Regions from separate parts of the Streptomyces sp. NPDC002125 genome, predicted to be linked through region 2. Evidence: riboswitches for the same ligand, from Rfam matches in the RefSeq annotation. Region 2 holds a riboswitch; the other holds the start of a gene.

Region 1 (8,678 bases), on a different contig from region 2:
CGGCCAGGGCCTCGGAGACCGCCCGCACCGTCCCGTCGCCGCCGCAGACGACAAGCAGTGTGGCCCCCGCGCGTACCGCGCCGGCCGCCTGGCCCGCGCCCGGGTCGTCGGCCGTGGTCGGGAGGAACTCCGCGGCCCGGTGGCCGTGACGCTCCAGGACCTCGCGCAGGGCGGCGCGGTCGCTCTCGTCGGTGACGGTGGGGTTGAAGACCACCGCGGTACGGCCGGGCGCCTCGCCCTGCGGCGCTTCGGCTGCGGGCCCCGTGAGCGGCGCCTCACCGGACGGGGCGGGCGCGGGCACGTGCGGGCCCGCCAGGAGGGCCCTGCCGACGATCAGCAGGGACAGCCCGCCGTTGAGCAGGCCTCCCGCGATGTCCGTCGGATGGTGCATCCCCCGGTAGGCCCTGGCGATCCCCACCAGGACCGGCACGATCAGCAGCAGTACGGCCACGGGCCGGCGCCACGGCCCCTTGGCCCGGCGCAGGACCAGGACGGCGAGACCGGCGTAGAGCGCCGTCGCCGCGCCGGTGTGGCCTGAGGTGTAGCTGGAGGTGGGGGGCGAGGCGTCGAGGCGCTCGACGTCGGGCCGGGTGCGGTCCACGGCCTCGGTGATGAGCAGGAAGACCAGGGACTGGAGCGACACGGCGACGGCGAGGAAGACCGCTTCCCTCCACCGGGGCAGCCTCGGGACCACGAGGAGCACGAGACAGCTGAGGAGGGTGCCGGCGACGACGGTGGCCGTGTTGCCCGCCTCGGACACGACGAGGGAGAGCGTGTCGAGGGTGCCGGTGCGTGCTCGCTCCAGGGTCCGCGCGACCGCGTCCTCGGACGTCATGGGCCACACATGGGCCCCGGGCCCGGTGACGAGGAGGCCGAGGCCGACCATCAACGCCGCCTGGCACGTCGCCGCCGAGGCGATGATTCCGGCAGCTCGCCCCATGCCCCCGGCTGTCCCGGGTGCGGGGCGAGAGGCTTCCGCCGTGGGGCGAGAGGCTTCCGCTTCGTGCGGCTCGGCGGAGCCGTGAGGCAGCACCACTTCGGGTGCCCCGGGGAGGGCTGTGCGTCTTTCCGGTATGCCGGTGGGCATGGCGTTCCCCTCGTTCCTGCGGTCTCGGCCGCGAGTGGGACCGGGGCGGCCCGCCCCGGCGTTCGCCGTCTGCCCCCTCTGCGCGCGGGCAGACCTGTCGCCGCGCACCGCCTCCGCGCCTCCTCGCCGCGGCGGCCGTCGTCGCCCGGTCGCACCGGCCGGATATCGGTCATAAGCTGCCGGGGCCGACCGGTGGCGGCCCGCACCGGTCTGACCAGGCCGTCTGCCCGGCTCCCCGCCTGCGGGCGACGGAGCGTGCGCGGCGGACGAGCGGAATGAGCACGGGCGAAATCCGGCCGGTCCGGATCAATGACCCGGGCTCGGGTGGGCAGGAGAGCGGCGACGCCGTACGACCCGGGAGTACGGGCGACGGCGTATGCGGCATACCTCGACGGAAGGAGCAGCCGGTGTCGGACGCAGGACGCGGAGACGACGTCTACCAGCCGGAAGGATCGGACGCGGACAACCGGCCGACGGACGAACTCGATCCGGAGAACGTGATCGACGAGCCCGGTCTCGACGACATGCTGGACACGGGGTACTCCCCGCCGGAGAAGCCCCTCGGCGTGTCGAAGTACGGCACGACCGGTGAGGAGCAGCGCGAGGGCGAGTCCCTCGACCAGCGCCTCGCGCAGGAGCGGCCCGAGGAGGATCCCTTCCTCGCGGACCGGACCGAGGACGAGCCCGAGGACAACGGCCCGGAGGAGGACGACGCGGGGGACGAACGAGCCGGACGCGTCGCGGCGGCCGAGGACTCTCTCGCCGCCCGCAACAACAGGGTGCTGGGCCGTGACGTGGGCATCGACGGGGGCGCGGCCTCCGCAGAGGAGGCTGCGGTGCACATCCAGGAGGACGGGACCGGGTCCTGACCCGGGCCCTGCGGCCGAGCTCCGGGCGCCCCTGACCTGCGCGTCCGGTGCGCCGGATGCATATACCCGCTGATCAGGGGAACGTCACGGACGCGGGCCACGACCCGGTGGCCCCCGGAGGAAAGGTGACAGGCGATGACCGACAACGACGTGAAGAACCGGAAGGTGCTGGCCGTGGTCACCAACTACGGCGTGGAGCAGGACGAGCTGGTGGTGCCGGTCGAACACCTCCGCGGGGCGGGAGCCCAGGTGGACGTCGCGGCGGTTTCGACGGACGACATCGTCACGCTGGTCGGTGACAAGGATCCCGGCAAGACGGTCCGCCCCGACCTCACCCTGGCCGACGCCGTCCCCGGCGACTACGATCTGCTGCTCGTCCCGGGCGGCACCCTGAACGCCGACACCCTGCGTCTCCAGGACGGCGCGAGCGGGATCATCCGCTCCTTCACGGAGTCCGGACGCCCGGTGGCGGCCATCTGCCACGGTCCCTGGGCCCTGGTCGAAGCGGGTGTCGTCCCCGGCAAGCGGCTGACCTCGTACGCCTCGCTGCGCACCGACATCCGCAACGCCGGCGGCGAGTGGACCGACGAGCCGGTGGTGACCGACGGCGCGGGCGGCTGGACGCTGATCACCTCGCGCAATCCGGGCGACCTGGAAGCCTTCCTCGGCGAGATCGACAAGGCACTCGCCGCCCGCTCCTGAGGAAGTGCGCGGCGACGGCCGGTGGCCCGTGCCGTCGGCACCCTCTCTGATGCCGTGGATCCGAAGGCCGGGGCGCAGCCGCGCGGGCGCCCCGGCTTCCGGCTGCCCCCACACGGGCCGGACGGCCCCTCACACACGCCGGACGGCCCCCTGACCGTCCGGTGTCGAGCGGTCCGCCCCGCTCCCGGCTCCTCCCGGAGTACCGGTCCCGGCGACGTGGGTGCCGGAGGGATGGGGCTAGTCTGTTCGTCGTACCGGACACGGGGTGCCCCATCCGAGGGCTGAGATCACACCCGTCGAACCTGAACCAGTTCGTACTGGCGGAGGGATGTCTCCATGCCTTTGACGCATGTTTCCGGCGGGCTGCCCGCCGACAGCCGCCCGGCCGTCTTCGACGGCCGCATGCCGGCGGCCCCCGGCGACCTCCGTGTCGAGTCGCACGGCATCGAGCCGGTCCCCGAGAGCAACCGTTACGGCGGTGCGGGGCGCCTGTTCACCGTGTGGTTCGCCCCCAACCTGACCATGACCGGCGTGTTCACCGGCACCGTCGGCATCGCCCTCGGACTGGACTTCACGGCCGCGCTCACCGCCGTCGTGCTGGGCACCGTGATCGGCGCGGTGCCGACCGCCTACCTCGGCACCTGGGGCAGCCTGACCGGCGCCGGTCAACTTCCGCTGGCCAGGCTCGCCTTCGGGCGGACCGTGGCGGTGCCCGGCGTCCTGCAGTGGCTGTCCTCGGTCGCCTGGGACGCACTGATCGGGCTGTTCGGCGGGGACGCGCTCGCGCGGCTGTGCGGCTGGCCCTTCTGGCTCGGCGTCCTGGTCATGATGGTGGCTCAGGGCGCTCTCGGCGTCCTGGGCTACGAGGCGATCCACCGGCTCCAGATCATCATGACCTTTGTGCTCGCCACCGCGTTCGCCCTGATCGCCTGGCGGCTGCTCGACGGCGTCCCGGTGGCCGGCAGCGGTACGGCGCACGGCGCCGACAAGGCGGGCGCGTTCGTCCTGACCAGCACCATCGCCCTGAGCCTGTCGCTGTCCTGGGCTCCGTACGCCAGCGACTTCAGCCGCTATCTGCCCCGCACCACCTCCCGTACCCGCATGTTCTGGTGCACGCTGCTCGGCCTCGTGGTGTCCTTCGTGGCCGTCCAGGCGATCGGTCTGTGGGGCGCTTCGGTGCTGACCGACCAGACGGCTGCGGGCGTCGACGAACTGCTGGGCGGTGGTGCGCTGGGCGCGTTCGGGCTGCTGGCCGTGGCCCTGGCCGCGCTGTGCAGCAACGCCATGAACGACTACAGCGGTTCCCTGGCCCTGCAGACCGTCGGAGTCCGCATTCCCCGGCCGGCCGCCGCCGCCCTCGCCGCCGTGCTCGGCTTCCCCCTGGTGCTGTGGATGCACGCCGCCGACACCACGGCCCGCTTCCAGAACGTGCTGCTGTTCGTCGGCTACTGGATTCCCGGTTTCGTGGCGATCGTCGTCGTGGACTGGCTCGCACGGGCCCGGGCACGCGGCGGCGCGGCGGTCGACCTGGCCGCCGAGACGGCGCGGCCGCAGCCGGGATGGCCCCCGTTGCTGGCGTTCGCCGTCGCCTTCGCCGCGGCGGTGCCCTTCATGGACACCAGCCTGTACGTGGGCCCGGTGGCGGCGGCTCTGCACGGCGCCGACCTCTCGTACTACGTGGCCTTCCTCGTGGCGCTCGCCGTCTACGCGCCGCTGCGGCTGCGCGCCCGCGCGCGGGCCTGACCTGACGGCCGCCGAACACCTTCTCCTCGTCCTCTCTCCTCTCCCCCGACGGAGCGACAACGCATGCCCCCGACATCCGCCGATCACCCCTTCCTCGCCCCGCGCTCCCTCGCCCGTGTGCGGGCCGACTCCCCGCTCGTCCAGTGCCTCACCAACACGGTGGTCACGGGCTTCACCGCCAACGTCCTGCTGGCGCTGGGCGCTTCACCTGCCATGGTCGACATCCCGGAGGAGGCCGGCCCCTTCGCCCGGATCGCCTCGGGTGTCCTCGTCAATCTCGGCACCCCGCACGCGGAGCAGCGCGTCGCCATGGCCGAGGCGGCGCACGCGGCGGCCTCGGCGGGTACGCCGTGGGTCCTCGACCCGGTCGCGACAGGCGCGCTGCCGGTGCGGACCGCACTGGCACGGGAACTGCTGGAGCTGCGGCCGACCGTGATCCGGGGCAACGCCTCCGAGATCGTCGCGCTCGCGGGCGCGGGCGGTGGCGGACGCGGTGTGGACGCGTCCGACAGTGTCGAGGCCGCCGAGGACTCGGCGCGCGAACTGGCGCGTACGGCGGGCTCGGTGGTCGCCGTCTCCGGGCCCGTGGACTTCGTCACCGACGGGGTGCGCGATGCCCGGACAGCCAACGGCGACGCCCTGCTGACCCGGGTGACCGGGGGCGGCTGCGCGCTGGGGGCGGTGATGGCGGCCTTCGCGGCCGTCGAGGAGGACCGTTTCGCCGCGGTGGTGACCGCCACCACCGCGTACACGGTCGCCGCCGAGCTCGCCGCGGGGACCGCGTCGGGGCCCGGCGGGTTCGCCGTCGCGTTCCTGGACGCCCTCGACGCGCTCGACGAGGCGGAGCTCACCGCGAGGGCGGCGCTCTCATGACCCGGACCCCCGTGGATCTGTCGGTCTACCTCGTCACGGACGCGGCGCAGTGCGCGGCCCGTGGCCGGAGCGTGGCCGAGACCGTCGCCCTGGCCGTGGCCGGTGGCGTCACCGCCGTGCAGGTCCGGGAGAAGTACGCCGCGGGGCGGGAGTTCCTGCGTACGGTCCTGGAAGTGGAGGCCGTCCTGCCCGAAGGGGTGGCGCTGATCGTCAACGACCGGGTGGACGTGTTCCTCGCCGCCCGGGCGGCGGGCGCACGTGTGACGGGCGTACACGTCGGCCAGTCGGACCTGCCGCCGGCCGCCGTACGCGAACTGATCGGGGAGCACACGGTACTGGGCCTGAGCGCCGCCACCCCGGGGCAGCTGCGCGCCGCCGCCGAGGACGCGGCACGCGTCGACCACGTCGGCATCGGCGCGCTGCACACGACCCGTACGAAGGCGGACGCCCCCGCCGCGCTCGGTCATGCGGGCTTCACCCGTCTGGCCCGGATCAGCGCGCTGCCCGCCGTGGCCATCGGCGGGGTCACCCCGGCCGACCTGCCGGTCCTGCGGGCCGCCGGGGCGGTGGGGGCCGCCGTCGTCTCAGGGATCTGCGCCGCCGAGGACCCCCTCGCGTCGGCACGCGCGTACTCCGGTGCCTGGAACCACGAACGAGAGGAGAGCCGCGCATGACCGCGCCGCCCCGCGTACTCACCATCGCCGGATCGGACTCCGGCGGAGGAGCCGGAATCCAGGCCGACCTCAAGACCATGCTGGCGCTCGGGGCCCACGGGATGAGCGTGCTCACCGCCGTCACCGCCCAGAACTCCCTGGGCGTGCAGGGTGCGTGGGAGATCCCCGTCGAGGCGGTGCGCGCCCAGTACCGCAGCGTGGTCGACGACATCGGCGTCCAGGCGGTGAAGACGGGGATGCTCGCCTCGCCCGCCCTGGTCACGGAGGTCGCCGAGCTGCTGGCGGACTCGGCGGCCCCCGTCGTCGTGGACCCCGTGAGCGTCTCCAAGCACGGCGACAAGCTGCTCGCCGACGAGGCGCTGGACGCCGTACGGAACGAGCTCCTGCCGGTCGCGACCGTGGCCACGCCGAATCTCGACGAGGTCGCACAGCTGACCGGCATCGTCGTGACGGACGAGGCGGGGATGCGCCGGGCCGCGGCGCGACTCCTCTCCTACGGCCCGCGCTGGGTGCTGGTGAAGGGCGGTCATCTGCCGGGCGAGGCGGTGGACCTGCTGACGGACGGCGCGGAGGAGCACTGGCTGCGCGCCCCCCGCCACGACAACCGCCACACCCACGGCACGGGCTGCACCCTCGCGTCGGCCGTAGCGGTGGGCCTGGCGCAGGGCCGCCCCGCCCCCGACGCGGTGCGCCGGGCGAAGGACTACGTCACCGCCGCGATCGCGGCGGGTTTCGCACTGGGCGCCGGCATCGGGCCGGTGGACCACGGCTGGGGCATCCGCGGCCGGAACTGACGCTCGGAGGCCTGGCTCGCCCAGATGATCGGCCAGCAGAACCCCTGCTCGCCGTCGAGAACGACTCCACCGCGCCGGGCGCCTTCGCGGTCCAGGCCCCGGACGACGGCACGGCCCGACAACCGGCGGCGGAGCGTGCGCGGCCAGGGCCTTGCGCCGGCTCCCGCCGAGGGACGGACGACGGCTCACCGGCGCCTGACGGCCCCGGGCACACTGGTGATTTCACCGATGGCCCCCCGCGCCCCGCCCCACGACTCTGGTCGGGTCAAGCACCCGCATCCCCGCATCCTCGTCTGGAGGGCTCCATGCGCCGTCGTTCCCCTCGCCGGCTTCTCGGCGTTCTCGCGGCCGTCACGGTCGCGTTCACCCTCTTCTCCTCAGCGACGACGGCCGGCGCGGCCGACACCGCGACCTCGGCTTCCCCGGGCACCTCCACCGCGGCCGTACAGCCGCTGTCGACCAGCACTCCGGTCGTCTTCGTGCACGGCTACACCGGGAACGCCTCCAACTGGGTCACCGGCATGAGTGTCTTCCAGCTCAACGGCTGGTCCAGCTCCAGCCTGTTCGCCTACGAGTACAACTCGTACGGCAACAACGTCACCAACGCGCAGGGCCTCGCGACCTTCGTGAACAACGTGAAGGCGCGGACGGGCGCGAGCAAGGTCGCCATCGTCAACCACTCGATGGGCGGCCTCGTCAGCCAGTACTACCTGAAGGTGCTGGGCGGCAACACGAGCGTGAGCCACCTCGCCTCGATCGCCGGCGCCAACCACGGGACCACGTTCGCGAGCGCCTGTCTCGTCTACGTGACCTGTCAGCAGATGTACCCGGGCTCCTCGTTCATCTCCCAGATCACCTCGGGCGACGAGACACCGGGCGACACCAAGTACGCCACCTGGTACTCGGCCTGCGACGGCGTCATCATCCCGTACACCAGCACCCGGCTGACCGGCGCGACGAACAACAACGTGCTCTGCCAGACCCACATCGGCTTCCTGGCCGACACGGTCGTGCTGGGCCAGATCGCCCGCTTCGTCGCCTCCTGAACCGGCGCGCCCCCGAGACCCCGGGCCCCTGCGGCCCGGGGTCTCGGTGCGTCCGGCCTCCGGTCACCCGTACAGCCAGCGTGCTCCCGGGCTGTCGCCCCTGAAGCGCTGACCGGCGGCGATCTCGTCGCCGACGACCGACCAGACGGTCTCGTCGTCCTGGAAGGGAAGCGGGTCGACGCGGCCCGTCTCCTGACGGATGCGCCCGACCTCACGCTCCAGACGCTCGAACCCGGCTTCCTCGTCGGCGTCGTCGCCACCGAAGGTGAACTCGTCGAGCAGTCGCTGGAACCGCAGGGCGACCTGGACGAGCGAGGAGACGTCCGAGTGGAGTTCCCGCGCGGTCTCCTCGTCGGGGTCGAAGGCGTACACCTGCCCGGAACCGGGGTCGAGGGCGAGATGGGCGTTGAGCAGCCAGCCGATGACGGGCCATTCACCCGCGCCCTCCGGCGCGTCCTCGAAGTCCTCCACGTCGACGAGGTCCCTGACGAGGGACAGCCACCCGGATTCCTCGTCGGGCTCACGCAGCAGGACGGTCCCGCCGGGGACGCCGACGGTCTGGAGCAGGCGGGCGCCCTCGGTGTCCGCGGTGGAGGGCGGAAAGGCACCGCCGGGCAGGACCATGAGCCGGGCCTTGCCGAAGATGCCTGCGAGTCCGTCGCGGGTGACGTCGAAAAGCACTGCCTGAACTCCGAACTGTGTGGCGGCACGGGCGCCGTGGGACCTTGAATGGAAACGGACGCCGCAACGGCGTCGCGGACCGAGGCTCTTCACCGCTCCGGCCGCATCCCCGGTGTCCGTGTGGGCCCGGGCAACGTCCAGCAACAGCCACGTACGCCACGACGGCGGGGTGTCCTTGCTCAGCCGCATTCCCTTGGCGAGCGCCAGGG
Region 2 (8,678 bases):
TCTCGGGAAAGGCCGCGACGCCGACGCAGAAGTCACCGGCCTCCTTGATGAGCCGGACGAGGTCGGCCGCGTAGCGCACGCCCTGCGGGTGCTCGATCCACTCGCCCATCGGGTCGCCCGGCGGGTCTCCGCGCACCGCGAGGATGTTGCGGATGCCGGCGTCGGCGTACTGCCCGACCATGTTGCGCAGCTCGGCCACGGAGTGGTCGACGGCGGTGAGGTGGGCGACCGGGGTGAGCGTGGAGTCCGCGGCGATCTGCTGGGTCGCGCGCACGGTCCCGGCCCGGGTCGAACCACCGGCCCCGTACGTCACGGAGACGAAGCTCGGTCCCACCGCCTCGACCCGGCGCAGCGCGTTCCAGAGATTCCGCTCGCCCTTCTCCGTCTTGGGCGCCCAGAACTCGAACGAGTACGACATCTCGCCGGTCGCGAGGAGCTCACGCACGGTGCGTGCGTGATCCGTCCTGGTGGAAGGTGTACCAAGGGCCATACCCGGAGGTTAACCAGGGCCCGGCGGTACCCCAACCAGAGGGACCGATTTGACCGGAATGAGGCGGATTTTGTCCACCCCTCGGACAGCCTCCACGGACGCCCCCCTCGGACACCTGCCCAGGGCCCCTGGCCGGCCCCTGTTCCCGACTCTTCCCCGAGCGCCCTCTCCGCCGGCCCTCCCGGCCGGTACGGCCCGCTTCAGAGGGAACGGGCCCGGATGCGCCGCGCGAGGGACTCGGACGCCGCTGCCGGATCCGGTGCCTCCGTGATGGCGCGCACGACGACGACGCGGCGGGCCCCGGCGTCGAGCACCTCGTCCAAATTCCCGGCGTCGATCCCGCCGATGGCGAACCACGGCCGCGCCGTGCCGAGCGAGGCGGCGTAGCGCACGAGGCCGAGGCCGGGGGCGTGCCGGCCGGGCTTGGTCGGCGTGGGCCAGCAGGGGCCCGTGCAGAAGTAGTCGACGCCCGCCTCGGCGACGGCGGCGTCGACCTCGGACTCGGCATGGGTGGACCGGCCGATCAGGGCCTCCTGGCCGATGACGGCGCGGGCGGCGGGCACGGGCAGGTCGCCCTGGCCGAGATGCAGCACGTCGGAGCCGATGGCGTGGGCGACGTCGGCCCGGTCGTTGACCGCGAGGAGCGCGCCGTGGCGCTTGCAGGCGTCGGCGAACACCGCGAGGTGTTCGAGCTCCTCGGCCGCCTCCATGCCCTTGTCGCGCAGCTGGACGATGTCCACACCACTGGACAGCACCGCGTCGAGGAACTCGGGGAGATCACCCTGCCGCTTGCGGGCATCGGTGCACAGGTAGAGCCGGGCGCCGGACAGCTGGGAGCGAGGCGTGGACATGGTGATTCCCCCGTCGGTGCGTCGATGGATCTCTGGTACGTCGATGGACGGCCGTGCCGTAACGCGGAGTGCGGGCCGCGTGTGTCACGGGGCCCGCACTCCACTCACGGTCGTCCGGTCAGACGGCGAGCGCCTGGGCCCGGCGCTTCACCTCCGTACCGCGATTCTCGCTCAGGGCCTGCGCCGGGGTTCCGGGCAGGGTCGGGTCGGGGGTGAAGAGCCAGTCCAGCATCTCTTCGTCGTTGTAGCCGTCGTCCCTCAGGAGCGTCAGGGTCCCTGCGAGGCCCTTGACCACCTTGTTGCCGTCGATGAAGGCGGCAGGCACCTGGAGCGTCCGGTTCTCACCACGTCGTACGGCGATGAGCTGGCCTTCCTTGACCAGCTGCCGCACGCGCGTCACCTCGACATCGAGCATTTCCGCGATGTCGGGAAGGTGGAGCCAGGCGGGGACGAGAGCATCGATCTTTGCGTCAATCTCGGTCACAAGGACAAGCGTGCCATCCCGGACCGACAGCCGGTAGCCGGGCCGGGCGTACGGGGCCGCGTCCGGCGCTAGAGCGCCGACAATTTCAGCGGGACGGAGGAGTCGGCGGCCCGCACCGGATCGATCCGGGCGCCGGCCTCGACGAGCTTGCGCCCCTGCGCCAGATCACGCGGCCGGCTGACGGCCAGCACGGCGACCAGGATCCCTTCGCGCAGCCAGCAGACCGTCCAGGCGGGGTTACCCGGGTCGCCCCGCCACAGCAGCGTGTCGGCGTCGGCGTGGTGCCCGGCGTACTGCACGAAGCGGCCGAACTGCTCGGACCAGAAGTAGGGCACGGGGTCGTACGTCCTGGCCACACCGTCCGCGAGGGCGGCGGCGACCGTCCGGGGCCCCTGGAGGGCGTTGTCCCAGTGGTGCACCAGCAGCCGTGTCCCGTAGCGGGCGGAGGGGAAGGACGCGCAGTCGCCCACCGCGTGGACGTCGGGCAGCGAGGTGCGCAGCGAGCTGTCCGCGGTGACCGATCCGTCCGGGCCGAGCGCGATGCCCGAGTCCGCCAGCCAGCCCGTGGCGGGCCGTGCGCCGATGCCGACCACCACCGCGCCCGCGGGGATCACCCGGCCGTCCGCCAGGTGGACGGCGCCCGGTTCGACGCGTGAGACCAGGGCTCCGGTGAGGAGTTCGGTTCCGCTCTCGGCGTACCAGCCGGCCATCGGAGCGGCGACCTCGGCGGGCATCGTGCCCGCGAGGGGGCGGTCCGCCGCCTCCACGACGGTGACCGCGCAGCCGGCGGCGCGGGCCGCGGTGGCGAACTCCGCGCCGATCCAGCCCGCTCCGACGACGACCACGTCGTGCTGCCGGTCCAGGACGGGCCGCAGCCTGGCGGCGTCGTCGAGGGTGCGCAGCAGATGGACTCCGGGCACGCCCTCGGAACCGGGCAGTACGACGGGTTCGGCCCCGGTGGCGAGGACGAGCGCGTCGTAGGCGACGGGCCCCTCGGGGGTGTCCAGTTCGTGCGCGTCGGCCCGCAGGCCGGTCACGTCGAGGCCGAGGCGCAGCGTGATGTCCAGGGCCTCGAAGTCGACGTCGAACGCGGAGTCCTCGGCCTTGCCGAGCAGGACCGCCTTGGACAGCGGCGGGCGGTCGTAGGGCTGGTGCGGTTCGGCGCCGATGAGGGTGACCGGGCCGGTGAAGCCCTGTTCGCGCAGGGCCACGGCCGTCTGCACTCCGGCCATGCCGGCCCCCACGATCACGACGTCACGTGGCCGCCGTCCCGCTGCCGGGTCCTGTGTCTGCTCACTCACCCGTCCCACCCTAATCACCTGATGCCCCGTCAGTCCGCGAGCTCCTCCACCACACTCGTCCCGCTGCCCTCCTGCGACTCCCACTCCCACGTCTCGTCCAGGCGGACCCGGCCGTCGGGAAGGTCCGTGACGGTCGAGACGCAGTGCCCGGAAGAAGTCGTTCCGTCCTGCTTCAACTGGACGTAGCGGAAGTCCAGCACGTCCGCCTCCCGGGTGCCGACGAGGTGGCCGCGGACGACGTCGCCGCCCGCGTAGTCGGCCCAGATCCGGCCGCCCCGCTCGTGGTACGTGAAGCGGGTCCGGGTGCCGACCTGGCCGGGGGCCTGGTCCGCGACGGGTGAGAGGACGAGTCCGTCGAGCGAACGGGCCACGGGTACTGCTCCCTTACTGCCTGTGGGTGGTGGGGTCTAGGCTGGCCACCGTAAGGCACTCGCGGGAGTCCGGACGTACCGGGCTGAGAGGGAGGCTGGCCGGCCTCCGACCGTACGAACCTGATCCGGGTCATGCCGGCGAAGGGAGGGGCTGGACGCCCATGCGTATCTCCGCACACGGTTCGGACGTTCTGGTCGTGGGGGGCGGCATCATCGGGCTGGTGACCGCCTGGCGGTCGGCCCAGCACGGTCTGCGCACCGCGCTGGCGGACCCGGAGCCGGGAGGCGGGGCCGCCCAGGTCGCCGCCGGGATGCTCGCCGCCGTCACCGAGCTCCACTACGGCGAGCAGATGCTGCTCGGCCTCAATCTGGCCTCCGCGGCCCGGTATCCGGCGTTCGTGGCCGAGCTGGAGGAGGCGAGCGGGCAGGAGACCGGCTTCCGCGCCTGCGGCACCCTCGCGGTCGCCCTGGACTCCGACGACCGGGCCCATCTGCGGGAGCTGCACGCGCTGCAGCAGCGTTCGGGGCTGGAGTCGGAGTGGCTCAACGGCCGCGAGTGCCGCCGTCTGGAGCCGATGCTCGCCCCGGGTGTGCGCGGCGGGCTGCGGGTCGACGGCGACCACCAGGTGGACCCGAGACGGCTGGCCTCCGCGCTGGTCACGGCGTGCGAGCGGGCCGGGGTGGTCTTCCACCGGGACCGGGTGCAGCGGCTGTCCGTGACCGGCGGCCGTGCGGCGGGGGCGGTTCTCGCGGACGGTACGGAGCTGGCGGCGGACCAGGTCGTACTGGCGGGAGGAAGCCTCAGCGGCCGGCTCGCGGGGCTTCCCGAGGCGGTCGTGCCGCCGGTGCGTCCGGTCAAGGGGCAGGTGCTCCGGCTGACCGTTCCGCCGGCCTACGCCCCCTTCCTCAGCAGGACGGTGCGGGCCGTGGTGCGCGGCAGCCAGGTCTATCTCGTACCGCGTGCCAACGGTGAGCTGGTGGTCGGCGCGACCACCGAGGAGATGGGCTGGGACACCACGGTCACGGCGGGCGGGGTCTACGAACTGCTGCGTGACGCCCACGAGCTGGTGCCGGGCATCACCGAGCTGCCACTGACCGAGACCCGGGCCGGTCTGCGGCCCGCCTCGCCCGACAACGCGCCGCTGCTGGGTCCGACGGCGCTGCCCGGGCTGCACCTCGCCACCGGCCACCACCGCAACGGTGTGCTGCTGACCCCCGTGACCGGCGAGGTGATGGCCCATGTGCTGACCACCGGCGAACTGCCCGAGGTCGGCCGTCCCTTCGCGCCGAACCGTTTCGGCCACTCGTCCGGCATCGCGTCCCCCGAAGCCCTCGCGCCGCAGGAGCAGCCCGTATGAACCAGCCCGTGCCCGACCCCGCGTCCGGTTCCACTTCCTCCACCGTTACCGATCGCTCCCCCACCACGGTTTCCGTCTCCGTCAACGGGGAACGGCGCGACATCCCCGCCGGGACCGCGCTGGACGTCCTGGTCGCAACGCTGACCGCGGCACGTTCCGGGGTCGCGGCGGCGGTCAACGAGGCGGTCGTCCCGCGCGGCGAGTGGTCCGCCACGCTGCTCGCGGACGGCGACCGCGTCGAGGTGCTCACCGCGGTCCAGGGAGGCTGACCATGTCCGACGACCTCTTCGCTCTCGGCCCCGCCTCCTTCTCCTCGCGGCTGATCATGGGCACCGGCGGGGCACCCAGCCTCGACGTGCTGGAACGCTCCCTGATCGCCTCCGGCACCGAGCTGACCACCGTCGCGATGCGGCGGCTCGACCCGACCGTGCGGGGTTCGGTGCTCTCCGTCCTGGAGCGCCTCTCCATCCGGGTCCTGCCGAACACCGCGGGCTGTTTCACCGCTGGGGAGGCGGTGCTGACCGCCCGGCTGGCGAGGGAGGCGCTGGGCACCGACTGGATCAAACTGGAGGTCGTGGCCGACGAGCGGACCCTGCTGCCCGACCCGATCGAGCTGCTGGACGCCGCGGAGATCCTGGTCGACGACGGTTTCACGGTCCTGCCGTACACCAACGACGACCCGGTCCTGGCCCGCAAGCTCCAGGACGTGGGGTGCGCGGCGGTCATGCCGCTCGGCTCCCCCATCGGTTCCGGCCTGGGCATCCGCAACCCGCACAACTTCCAGCTGATCGTCGAGCAGTCCGAGGTCCCGGTGATCCTGGACGCCGGGGCGGGGACCGCGTCGGACGCGGCGCTGGCGATGGAGCTGGGGTGCGCCGCTGTGATGCTCGCCTCGGCGGTGACCCGGGCGCAGGAGCCGGAGCTGATGGCCGCCGCGATGCGGCACGCGGTGGACGGCGGGCGCCTGGCGTACCGGGCGGGGCGCATCCCGCGCCGCCATTTCGCACAGGCGTCCTCGCCGGCGGAGGGCCGCGCGGCGCTGGATCCCGAGCGCCCGGCCTTCTGAGGCCCGGATCCCGAGCGCCCGGCCTTCCGAGGCCCGCTCCCCGGGGAACCCCTCCTGGTCACGACACGTGCATGCCCCTGTCACGGCTCGGCTCCAGAACGGCCCCGGGGAGTCCCGGGCCGACCCGCCGTGTCGGTGGCAGCTCGTAGACTCGCCCCGTGGACACGACCCTTCAGGACCCGCTTGTCGGGCAGCTGCTCGACGGCCGCTATCGCATCGACGCGCGCATCGCCGTCGGCGGTATGGCCACGGTCTACCGGGCCATGGACACCCGGCTCGACCGTGTGCTCGCCCTCAAGGTGATGCACCCGGCGCTGGCGACGGACGCCTCGTTCGTCGAGCGCTTCATCCGCGAGGCGAAGTCCGTCGCCCGGCTCGCCCATCCCAATGTGGTGGGGGTCTTCGACCAGGGCGCCCAGGGGGCGTACGTCTACCTGGCGATGGAGTACGTCGCGGGGTGCACCCTGCGTGACGTGCTGCGCGAGCGCGGCGCCCTGCAGCCCCGGGCCGCGCTGGACATCCTGGAGCCGGTCCTCGCCGCGCTCGGCGCCGCTCACCGCGCCGGCTTCGTCCACCGCGACATGAAGCCGGAGAACGTCCTCATAGGGGACGACGGCCGGGTGAAGGTCGCCGACTTCGGTCTCGTGCGCGCCGTGGGCACCGCCACGGACACCACCGGCTCGCTCCTCGGGACGGTCTCCTACCTCGCCCCCGAGCAGATCGAGCAGGGCACCGCCGACACCCGGTCCGACGTGTACGCCTGCGGTGTCGTGCTGTACGAGATGCTCACCGGCGGCAAACCGCACACCGGCGACAACGCGGCCCAGGTCATCTACCAGCACCTCAACGAGGACGTCCCACCCCCGTCCGCCGCCGTTCCCGGTCTGGCCGTCGGGCTGGACGAGCTGGTCGCGACGGCCACCGCCCGCAATCCCGAGGTGCGTCCGCACGACGCGGTGGCCCTCCTCGCCCTGTCCCGGGAGGCCCGGAGCGCGCTCAGCGAGCAGCAGCTCGACGCGGTGCCCCCGCAGGCCCTCGCGGAGGCGCACGACGCCGCCGAGGACCGTACGAGCGTGATCCCCCGAGTGATCCCCGCAGGCCAGGGCACCGCTCATCACACCAGTCGGCTGGAGATGCCCGCCGCTCTGCCGCCCCGGCAGGGCGGAGTCCGCCGCAGGCCCTTCGCGGGTGGCGGCCGTCGCGGGATATACGCGGCGCTGGTCGCCGTGCTGCTGGTGCTGGGGACCAGTGCGGGTGTCTGGTACATCAACTCGGGCCAGTTCACCCGGGTCCCCTCGCTGCTGGGCCAGACCCAGAGCGCCGCGGAGAAGCGCCTCTCGGACGCCGGTCTGGACATGAAGGGCGTCGACCGCGCCTACAGCGACACGGTGAAGCGCGGCACGGTGATCAGCAGTGACCCCGGCTCGGGTGAGCGCATCCGGAAGAACGACGCAGTGAAGCTTGTGGTCTCGCGCGGTCCCGAGATCGTGAAGGTCCCCGATGTGGAGGGCCTCTCGCTCGGCGACGCCCGGCGCGAGCTGAAGAAGACCGGGCTGGCCCCCGGGATGGTGACCCGGGAGTTCAGCGAGGACATCGCCCGCGGCGAGGTGATCCGTACGGATCCGGCCATGGGCACCGAGCGCCACCCGGACTCGGCGGTCGCCCTGGTCGTCAGCAAGGGCAGCCCCGTCGACGTACCGGACGTCACGGGCATGGGCACCGAGGACGCCACCGCCGCACTCCAGGAGGCGGGGCTCAAGGCGAAGGTGCTGCCCGAGCGCGTCAACTCCCCGGAGGCCGACGGCGACATCGCCCGGCAGGCCCCCGGCAGCGGTGCGGAGGCCGCCGAGGGCGACACCGTGGAGCTGACGGTCTCCAAGGGCCCGCGCATGCTGGAAGTCCCCGATGTCACGGGGATGGACGTCGACGAGGCCCGGAGCACACTGGAGGACGCGGGGTTCGAGGTCGAGGTCGACCGTCCGCTCCTCTCGTTCAGCGACACGATCGGGAAGCAGTCGGTCGAGGGCGGGGAGAAGGCCGCCGAAGGCTCCACGATCACCATCAGGACCAAGGCTCTTTAGATCACCGAGGACTGGCAGCACATGCGCAACCCCATAGGCGGACACGTTCCTGTGGCCGGCGGACTCGCCAAGGTCGGCCTCGGCTACGCCCGCGAGCTGGCGGCGGAGACCGTTCAGGTCTTCGTGGCCAATCCGCGCGGCTGGGCGACTCCTCCCGGGAATCCGGCGCAGGACGAGCTGTTCCGCTCGGAGTGCGCCGCCGAGTCGATTCCCGCGTACGTCCACGCTCCGTATCTGATCAACTTCGGCTCGCACACCGAGGCCACCGTCGAGCGGTCCGTCCTGTCGCTGCGCCACTCGCTGCGCCGGGCCAGGGAGATCGGCGCACTGGGTGTGGTGGTGCACACCGGGTCGGCGACCGGCGGGCGGCCTCGCGAGGAGGCCCTCGCCCAGGTGCGGACGCACATGCTCCCGCTGCTGGACGAGCTGACCCGTGACGACGATCCGTTCCTGCTTCTGGAGTCGACCGCGGGGCAGGGCTCCTCGCTCTGTTCACGGACGTGGGACTTCGGGCCGTACTTCGAGGCGCTGGACTCCCACCCGAAGCTGGGCGTCTGTCTGGACACCTGCCACATCTACGCGGCGGGGCACGACCTGACCGGCCCCGCGGGGATGCGGCAGACCCTCGACCTGCTGGTCGGCACGGTCGGCGAGGGCCGGCTGAAGCTGATCCACG

The links. Region 2 has a riboswitch for thiamine pyrophosphate ahead of thiO (glycine oxidase ThiO). Riboswitches for the same ligand answer to the same signal wherever they lie in the genome.
Region 1: linked by a shared signal. The riboswitch ahead of ACWCQM_RS34070 (purine-cytosine permease family protein) and the one ahead of thiO (glycine oxidase ThiO) in region 2 are both predicted to bind thiamine pyrophosphate.

Annotation. Positions count from the first base shown of each region.
Region 1 covers NZ_JBSFDD010000029.1:81,695-90,372, reverse strand. The annotation lists gene ACWCQM_RS34085 (diacylglycerol kinase family protein) at 1-1,087, opposite strand, end outside; gene ACWCQM_RS34080 (DUF5709 domain-containing protein) at 1,495-1,956, shown strand; gene ACWCQM_RS34075 (DJ-1/PfpI/YhbO family deglycase/protease) at 2,092-2,658, shown strand; TPP riboswitch at 2,910-3,004, shown strand; gene ACWCQM_RS34070 (purine-cytosine permease family protein) at 2,995-4,401, shown strand; gene thiM (hydroxyethylthiazole kinase) at 4,465-5,274, shown strand; gene thiE (thiamine phosphate synthase) at 5,271-5,948, shown strand; gene thiD (bifunctional hydroxymethylpyrimidine kinase/phosphomethylpyrimidine kinase) at 5,945-6,742, shown strand; gene ACWCQM_RS34050 (esterase/lipase family protein) at 7,048-7,788, shown strand; gene ACWCQM_RS34045 (SUKH-4 family immunity protein) at 7,852-8,469, opposite strand; partial or broken gene ACWCQM_RS34040 (helix-turn-helix domain-containing protein) at 8,536-8,678, opposite strand, start outside.
Region 2 covers NZ_JBSFDD010000010.1:40,762-49,439, reverse strand. The annotation lists gene metF (methylenetetrahydrofolate reductase [NAD(P)H]) at 1-490, opposite strand, end outside; gene thiE (thiamine phosphate synthase) at 691-1,341, opposite strand; gene ACWCQM_RS18985 (Rv2175c family DNA-binding protein) at 1,460-1,825, opposite strand; gene ACWCQM_RS18980 (NAD(P)/FAD-dependent oxidoreductase) at 1,894-3,126, opposite strand; gene ACWCQM_RS18975 (hypothetical protein) at 3,156-3,497, opposite strand; TPP riboswitch at 3,549-3,661, shown strand; gene thiO (glycine oxidase ThiO) at 3,659-4,855, shown strand; gene thiS (sulfur carrier protein ThiS) at 4,852-5,124, shown strand; gene ACWCQM_RS18960 (thiazole synthase) at 5,127-5,921, shown strand; gene pknB (Stk1 family PASTA domain-containing Ser/Thr kinase) at 6,080-8,002, shown strand; gene ACWCQM_RS18950 (deoxyribonuclease IV) at 8,024-8,678, shown strand, end outside.